2 regions of the Clostridium sp. CM042 genome follow, and region 1 is predicted to be linked to the other one. Evidence: a T-box and tRNA genes for the amino acid it is inferred to sense, from the RefSeq annotation. Region 1 holds a T-box; the other holds one or more tRNA genes.
What was found. The T-box of region 1 lies ahead of asnS (asparagine--tRNA ligase). A T-box ahead of a tRNA ligase gene usually reads a tRNA of that ligase, here a tRNA-Asn.

Region 2: it encodes a tRNA-Asn, which carries the amino acid that the T-box ahead of asnS (asparagine--tRNA ligase) is inferred to sense. The anticodon was not compared.

Annotation. Positions count from the first base shown of each region.
Region 1 is NZ_CM143646.1:1,788,552-1,793,219, forward strand. Features, by position in the region: gene tkt (transketolase) at 1-355, shown strand, start outside; gene ACWJJ7_RS08420 (DUF362 domain-containing protein) at 768-938, shown strand; gene asnS (asparagine--tRNA ligase) at 1,329-2,720, opposite strand; T-box leader at 2,787-3,060, opposite strand; gene ACWJJ7_RS08430 (hypothetical protein) at 3,431-3,682, opposite strand; gene ACWJJ7_RS08435 (YitT family protein) at 3,767-4,630, opposite strand.
Region 2 is NZ_CM143646.1:2,761,619-2,766,286, reverse strand. Features, by position in the region: rRNA gene ACWJJ7_RS13200 (16S ribosomal RNA) at 1-1,237, opposite strand, end outside; tRNA gene ACWJJ7_RS13195 (tRNA-Ala) at 2,182-2,257, opposite strand; tRNA gene ACWJJ7_RS13190 (tRNA-Ile) at 2,263-2,339, opposite strand; rRNA gene rrf (5S ribosomal RNA) at 2,346-2,462, opposite strand; tRNA gene ACWJJ7_RS13180 (tRNA-Asn) at 2,503-2,577, opposite strand; rRNA gene rrf (5S ribosomal RNA) at 2,583-2,699, opposite strand; rRNA gene ACWJJ7_RS13170 (23S ribosomal RNA) at 2,785-4,668, opposite strand, start outside.

The DNA of each region.
Region 1 (4,668 bases):
AACTCCTGATATAATTTTAATGGCTTCTGGTTCTGAGGTAGAATTTATTTATGAAGGAGCTAAGATATTAAATGATCGTGGTATCAAGGCTAGAGTGGTAAGTATGCCATCCTTAGATTTGTTTGAAGCACAATCAAGAGGGTACAGGGAATCTATATTACCATCAGACATAAGAGCCCGCTTGGCAGTTGAAGCCGCTTCTTCCTTTGGTTGGCATAAATATGTTGGAATAGACGGAGATGTAATCTCTATTGATAGATTTGGAGCTTCAGGTAAAGCCGACGATTTATTCAAAGAATTCGGATTTACAACAGAAAATGTTGTTAATAGAGCAATTAAATTGCTATGTAAATAATTTAATTAAGTTATAATTTTATACTGAATAATTTTTTAAATTTTACACATAATATTATTAATAGTTATTAACTCTCAGCTAGATAGATGAGCTCATCATTAATATATATACAGCTAAAAGTTACTAACTACCATATGTATTAAATGAACTGTTTTAAATTTAGTTCTAGCTGTAACTATTATTTAATACAGTTCATTTAATATTGTATTTTAAAAACATTTATAAATTAATAATAAATATTTATTTAATTTAACATATAAAAATAAGCAGAATGGTTATGCTATATAGAATTACTAATAAACGTGTCAATTATGAGATATGTTCCACCATCTTCTATTTCTAAAAAACTCTTTATTTATTAGCTTAATTATGATATTATGTAGTAAATTAGTTAAAAAGGAGGTTGATTATTATGTCATATAAAATTACTGATGCATGTGTAAGCTGTGGAGCTTGCGAACCTGAATGCCCAGTTAACGCTATAAGCCAAGGAGATTCACTATTTGTTATCGATGCTGATACTTGTATCGATTGTGGAGCTTGTGCAGGTGTTTGTCCTACAGGCGCTCCAGTTGAGGCTTAATTAGAACATATATCTTATGATTACTGTACAAGCTACTGACTTTTGTCAGTAGCTTGTATTTTTTTATTCTGTTATATCATGAAACCCCTCCCCAAGGGTTTCATGATTTTTACAATATCCGAAACATCTCTTAAATATCATCCATGGGCGTTGTTAACGCCAAATAACTTAAACATATTCCTGATGACAAGGTATGCTGCTGCTAAAAATACTGATTATAAATAAGGCATGTTTAGCCTGTTATTTTTTCAGATTTCTAAATTAAAAGCAGAAAAGCAGCTCCTATTCTACACATAAGGAGCTGCTTTTAAGTATTATAATTTACTATTAAATTATCACCTGCGAAGCTGCAATCGCTCCGCAGGTGGTCACCTTCCTTCTGAAATGTCGTTAAAACTCAGCAGACCCAGTTGTTCTTGGGAATGGAATAACGTCTCTTATGTTGCTCATACCTGTAATATACATAATAGCTCTTTCAAATCCTAGTCCAAATCCAGCATGCTTAGTTCCGCCGTATTTTCTTAGCTCTAAATACCACCAGTAATCTTCTTTATTAAGACCACATTCTTCCATTCTAGCTTCTAAAATATCTTGTCTTTCTTCTCTTTGGCTTCCACCGATAATTTCTCCTATTCCCGGTACAAGTAGGTCCATTGCTGCAACTGTCTTATTATCATCATTTATTCTCATATAAAAAGATTTTATTTCCTTTGGATAATCCGTTACAAATAATGGTTTTTTAAACACTTCTTCTGTTAAATATCTTTCATGCTCAGTTTGAAGATCGCAGCCCCAAGTTACCGGATATTGGAATTCATTTCCTGATTTTTGTAGGATATCCACAGCCTCAGTATATGTTACCTGACCAAACTCTGCATTTACAACACCATTTAATCTTTCAATTAAACCTTTATCTACAAAACTATTGAAAAACTCCATCTCTTCTGGAGCGTTTTCCATAACATAATTTATTATGTATTTCATCATGTCTTCTGCGAGTTCCATATCATCTTTTAAATCCGCAAATGCTATTTCAGGCTCTATCATCCAGAACTCAGCTGCATGTCTTCCTGTATTAGAATTTTCTGCTCTAAATGTTGGCCCAAAGGTATAAACATTTCTAAAAGCTAAAGCAAAAGCCTCTGCTGCTAACTGTCCACTTACAGTTAAGCTAGTTTCTTTACCAAAGAAATCCTTTGAATAATCAACTTTTTTATCTTCTCCTAGTGGCATGTCATTTACATCAAGAGTAGATATTCTGAACATTTCACCCGCACCTTCGCAATCGCTACCAGTAATTATTGGTGTATGGGTATATACGAATCCTCTCTTTTGAAAAAACTCATGGATAGCAAAAGCCGTTAGTGAACGCACCCTAAACACTGCTGAGAAAGCATTACTTCTTGGCCTTAAGTGTGCAATAGTTCTTAAATACTCAAAAGAATGTCTTTTCTTTTGCAATGGATAATCAGTATTTGACATCCCTTCTAAAACTATTTTAGTAGCTTTAATCTCAAATGGCTGCTTAGCTTCTGGCGTTACAACAAGTTTCCCTTCTATAGTCAAAGATGAACTTATAGGTAATTTAGCTATTTCAGCAAAATTTTCTAAGCCTTCCTCAAAAACTACCTGAATGTTTTTGAAGAAACTTCCATCATTAACTTCTATAAACCCGAACGCTTTAGAAGATCTTAAAGTTCTTATCCATCCAGAGATAGATACTACTTCATCTGCATATTTTTCTTTTTCTCTATAAATTTGTTTTACTAACAATTTTTCCATAAAATTGCCCTCCTTATAATTTTATATTTACCTTAATAATAAAAAAAGCCTTCCATCCCCTAATAATAAAGGGACGAAAGGCTATAATTTCGCTATGCCACCCAGTTTGTCATATAATATGACCAATCTAATCAGTACAGAATTATACATTCGTTGCTACGAATTATATATTTGATACTGCCCAACAGTTAACGGATTGGAACCGTCTAAGCCTACTTTCTTAAAGATTTCGGTTAGAAACTCTGAGATGTTCTTCAATATAACCCTCGTATTGGTCTTTCACCATCACCAAATCGCTACGACTACCTTTTATATCTACTCTTCTCTTCACAGTCTTTATATTTAAATATTAGTATATGTATCAATTATTTTTATATTCAATTAAAATTATAATATTTTAAATAATAAATGTCAAATATTTTTATAATCTAATTGCCATTGACGCATCTACAACAATCAATAGAGAAGTTTTTAGTTATTTTCCTAAAATTAATTAAATCATCTTCTGCGAAGCTGCAATATTGATGACTTTAGGAGGATATTTATACTTCCACTGAATTTTTATTTTTGTTATAATACGAAACTCTCTTTCCGTAATATCGTTAAAAATAGGTGCCTAAAATAATTTTCCAATCATTTTAGGCACCCCTTAAGTAAGTATTTTCTTTTAATTAAATAGAATTATAATTCTTTTTAACAAGGATATCTATTTAATCAAATTCTTCATCTTCATCTTCATCTTCATCTTCATCTTCATCTTCAACTATCTCACCAATAACTGCATCTCTCTTTGCCATTTTTCCAGTAGCCTTATTTTCAATAACGATGTTAGATTTTACACATCCATCTTCTTCATTAATGAAAGCCTTTGCTACAACATCGCCTTCTTCTAAAGATACACCCTGTGTAAGTTTCTCTGGGTGATCAAATATAATAGGTTTACTATTTAATTCGTCATTCATGTATAAGCACTTCCTTTCTAAATTTAGTCTTTGCATGAAGACTTCGAAATATACTCTGAAAATGTTTCCTATTATACTTCCTTTTTATTTAGTAAATCCTTCTCCTAATACTTCCCTTACATCTGCAACAGTTATAAATGCGTTGGCATCAATTGATTTAACAATTTTTTGAAGAGGTACTATTTCATTTTTACCCACTACTATATATAGTACCTGTTTGGGCCCATTTGTATACATTCCAGTAGCATTTATTCCTGTAACACCTCTCTCTAAATCCTTCATTAATATTTCCGCTATTTCTTTAGACTTATATGAAATAATAAATACCTCTTTAGAATAATTTATACCTTCAAGTATACCATCTATAACTTTAGTAACAATATACGTGGCTATTAACGCGTACATAGCTTTTTGAACACCAAATAGAAAAGCACCTATTAGTATTATAATTGAATCAATAGCTAATATAATTTTAGCTATTGAAATATCCTTTAAATAAACCTTTATAATATTTGCAGCTAAATCAGTTCCGCCAGTGCTAGCAGATGCTCTTAATACAAGTCCTAACCCTGTGCCAACAAGCACTCCACCAAATATACTAACCAACAAAATATCAACCTTTGGCGCTGGTATAAAGCTTGTATAAAACAGTGCAAAAGATAGATATGCTGAAGCAAACATAGATTTACCCACAAATTCTCTGCCCTTAAGTTTTCTAGCAATGATAAGCAATGGTATATTTATCACAATATTAGTAAACCATAAAGGCACTCCTATTCCATAATATTTTTCTGCGATATATTGGATAACAATAGCAATACCTGCTACTCCACCTGTTACTAATTTAAACTTTGCAAAAAACACATTTATGCCTGCTGCAAGTATTGTAGTCCCGATAATAATGTAAATATAATCTAAAACGTTTTCATTTTTAGTTTTTCTTCTCATTTAATCTACCCTACTTTCTATTTCATAATAATAAAGCT
Region 2 (4,668 bases), 970 kb from region 1:
TTTGTACTCACCATTGTAGCACGTGTGTAGCCCTAGACATAAGGGGCATGATGATTTGACGTCATCCCCACCTTCCTCCCGGTTAACCCGGGCAGTCTCACTAGAGTGCTCAACTTAATGGTAGCAACTAATGATAAGGGTTGCGCTCGTTGCGGGACTTAACCCAACATCTCACGACACGAGCTGACGACAACCATGCACCACCTGTCACCCTGTCCCGAAGGACTTCACCCATCTCTGGGTTATGCAGGGGATGTCAAGTCTAGGTAAGGTTCTTCGCGTTGCTTCGAATTAAACCACATGCTCCGCTGCTTGTGCGGGCCCCCGTCAATTCCTTTGAGTTTTAATCTTGCGATCGTACTCCCCAGGCGGAATACTTAATGTGTTAACGGCGGCACCGAGGTTCGACCCCCGACACCTAGTATTCATCGTTTACGGCGTGGACTACCAGGGTATCTAATCCTGTTTGCTCCCCACGCTTTCATGCCTCAGCGTCAGTTACAGTCCAGTAAGTCGCCTTCGCCACTGGTGTTCTTCCTAATCTCTACGCATTTCACCGCTACACTAGGAATTCCACTTACCTCTCCTGCACTCTAGACACCCAGTTTCAAATGCAGCACCCAAGTTAAGCTCGGGTATTTCACATCTGACTTAAATGTCCGCCTACGCATCCTTTACGCCCAGTAAATCCGGACAACGCTTGCCACCTACGTATTACCGCGGCTGCTGGCACGTAGTTAGCCGTGGCTTCCTCCTCTGGTACCGTCATTATCGTCCCAGAAGACAGAACTTTACAACCCGAAGGCCTTCATCATTCACGCGGCGTTGCTGCGTCAGGGTTTCCCCCATTGCGCAATATTCCCCACTGCTGCCTCCCGTAGGAGTCTGGACCGTGTCTCAGTTCCAATGTGGCCGATCACCCTCTCAGGTCGGCTACGCATCGTCGCCTTGGTGAGCCGTTACCTCACCAACTAGCTAATGCGCCGCGGGTCCATCTCAAAGTGGAATTTTCCGAAGAAAAATCCTTTGATGTTTCGATCATGCGACCAAAACATATTATGCGGTATTAATCTCCCTTTCGGGAGGCTATTCCCCTCTTTGAGGCAGGTTACCCACGTGTTACTCACCCGTCCGCCGCTAATCAACGTCTCCCGAAGGAGACGAATCATCGCTCGACTTGCATGTGTTAGGCACGCCGCCAGCGTTCGTCCTGAGCCAGGATCAAACTCTCAATTTAAAAGTTTACACTTTTTTAGTTGAAATGATTAATCTGCGCCAACTGTTAAGCTGGTTAGCAAGCTCATTACATACTTTTAGTCTTACGACTAAATTTTACTTTATACTAAAGTAATTAACTGGTTTAACGAAATATTATTTCGCTATCTTTACCTATTTCTCTGTTTAATTTTCAAAGACCAACTTGCTTTGTCATCATGTGACGACTTCTACTATTCTACTAGGTATTTCTTGTTTTGTCAACAACTTTTTAAAAATTATTTTCATTTGAAAATATATTAAATAGTTATCAACAGTTAGCTTATCGTGCCACTCGTTTGTGACGACAAGGAGTATTGTATCATAATAATAAAGTTGTATATTAGTTTTTTTTGTTATATATCCACATTATTCTCTATTCCCCCCTCTTTTCGTTATAATCCTTTGTTTTATATGTGTTGACACACATGGTCAAGTATATAAGAAATTGTTTATATTTAAGCATTTAATTCATTTATTTATAAACGTTATTAAGTATTTTTATATTATATAATTCCTTTAAATATTAATAATTAACTTAAATATAATTAATCATATAAAAATAAAAATGCTACTCTATTCTAATTATGCAAACAGTCACATTTTCATTTCGAAATTCTGGTAACCTCTTTTATTTTTAAAGGAAATTCATTAAATATTTTATTTACTTCAATTCTAATCCTTCTTTAAATAATTATATTATCAAATAAGTAATTTATATGTGATTTTAATGACATCTCATAAGGGAAGTCACCACTTTTATAAGTAGAGGTTCAATATTATAACAAAAATAAAACTTCAGTGGGAGTATAAATCTCCTTCTGAAGTCGTTAATATTTCAGCAACCCAGGATATGATTTAACCCAGTTTTTTTACTAACAACTTATTTATCTCCACAAAAAAAACAGCCCATATTGGACTGTTTTTTGGTGGAGATAAAGGGAATCGAACCCTTGACCCCCTGCGTGCAAGGCAGGTGCTCTCCCAGCTGAGCTATATCCCCACATATGGTGGACCTTCAGGGACTCGAACCCCGGACCGACCGGTTATGAGCCGGTAGCTCTAACCAGCTGAGCTAAAGATCCATATTTACCTGGCGACAACCTACTCTTCCACAAGGTCACCCCTGCAGTACCATCGGCGCATTGAAGCTTAACCTTCGTGTTCGGTATGGGAACGGGTGTTACCTTCATGCCATAATCACCAGATTTATTAATATCCGTCATATGTTATTATATTTTAAAAAAATGGCTCCGCGAAAAGGATTTGAACCTTCAACCTATCGGTTAACAGCCGAGTGCTCCACCGTTGAGCTATCGCGGAACATTACCTAGCGACGACCTACTCTTCCACAAGGTCACCCCTGCAGTACCATCGGCGCATTGAAGCTTAACCTTCGTGTTCGGTATGGGAACGGGTGTTACCTTCATGCCATAATCACTAGATTGAGAAAATAAATATTCTCTCAAAATTGCACAGTGAACTAGTCTTCTCGCTTATGCTTGAAGTATCGCGTTATTTCTAATTATTTAGGTCAAGCCCTCGACTTATTAGTATTAGTCAGCTGAACATGTTACCATGCTTACACCTCTAACCTATCAACCTGGTGGTCTTCCAGGAGTCTTACTAACTTGTGTTAAAAACACGCGTTATGGGAAATCTCATCTCAGGGTGGGCTTCACGCTTAGATGCTTTCAGCGTTTATCCCTTCCAAACATAGCTACCCAGCGATGCCACTGGCGTGACAACTGGTGCACCAGAGGTTTGTCCATCCCGGTCCTCTCGTACTAAGGACAGCTCCCTTCAAATTTCCTACGCCCGCGACGGATAGGGACCGAACTGTCTCACGACGTTCTGAACCCAGCTCGCGTGCCGCTTTAATGGGCGAACAGCCCAACCCTTGGGACCTACTTCAGCCCCAGGATGCGACGAGCCGACATCGAGGTGCCAAACCTCCCCGTCGATGTGGACTCTTGGGGGAGATCAGCCTGTTATCCCCGAGGTAGCTTTTATCCGTTGAGCGATGGCCCTCCCACGAGGTACCACCGGATCACTAAGCCCGACTTTCGTCCCTGCTCCACTTGTAAGTGTCGCAGTCAGGCTCCCTTCTGCCTTTGCACTCTTCGCGCGATTTCCAACCGCGCTGAGGGAACCTTTGGGCGCCTCCGTTACTTTTTTGGAGGCGACCGCCCCAGTCAAACTGCCCACCTAACAATGTCCTGTGACCAGATTCATGGCCTCCAGTTAGAACCTCAGTACTGTCAGGGTGGTATCCCAAGGATGACTCCACACAGGCTGACGCCCATGTTTCTCAGTCTCCCACCTATCCTGTACAGACAATACCGAAATTCAATGCTAAGCTACAGTAAAGCTCTACGGGGTCTTTCCGTCCAATCGCGGGTAGCAAGCATCTTCACTTGCACTACAATTTCGCCGGATGTGTTGTTGAGACAGTGCCCAAATCATTACGCCATTCGTGCGGGTCGGAACTTACCCGACAAGGAATTTCGCTACCTTAGGACCGTTATAGTTACGGCCGCCGTTTACTGGGGCTTAAGTTCATACCTTCGCTTGCGCTAAGTAATCCCCTTAACCTTCCAGCACCGGGCAGGCGTCAGCCCCTATACATCAGCTTTCGCTTTAGCAGAGACCTGTGTTTTTGCTAAACAGTTGCTTGGGCCTATTCTCTGCGACCTACTTACGTAGGCACCCCTTCTCCCGAAGTTACGGGGTCAATTTGCCGAGTTCCTTAACAACAATTCTTCCGATGGTCTTAGGATTCTCTCCTCACCTACCTGTGTCGGTTTGCGGTACGGGCACCAATATCCTCGATAGAGACTTTTCTTGGCAGCGTGGAATCAGATACTTCGGGAATAAATTCCCTTCCCCATCACATCTCAGCGTTAAGAGCAAACGGATTTGCCTGCTTGCTCCGCCTAAATGCTTAGACACACATCCAATAGTGTGCACATCTTATCCTCCTGCGTCATCCCATTTCTAATAACGTCCATTGGTGGTATCGGAATATCAACCGATTGTCCATCACCTACGCCTTTCGGCCTCGGCTTAGGTCCCGACTAACCCTGAGAGGACGAGCCTTCCTCAGGAAACCTTAGGTTTTCGACCGTTAAGATTCTCACTTAACTCTCGCTACTCATGCCAACATTCTCACTTCTGTACCGTCCACCACTCCTTACGGTATGACTTCAGCCAGTACAGAAAGCTCCTCTACCGCGTACACAATTGTGTACACCCATAGCTTCGGTGGTAAGTTTTAGCCCCGGACATCTTCGGCGCAGGATCTCTTGACTAGTGAGCTATTACGCACTCTTTAAATGAGTGGCTGCTTCTGAGCCAACATCCTAGTTGTCTTAGAAATCCCACATCCTTTTCCACTTAACTTACACTTTGGGA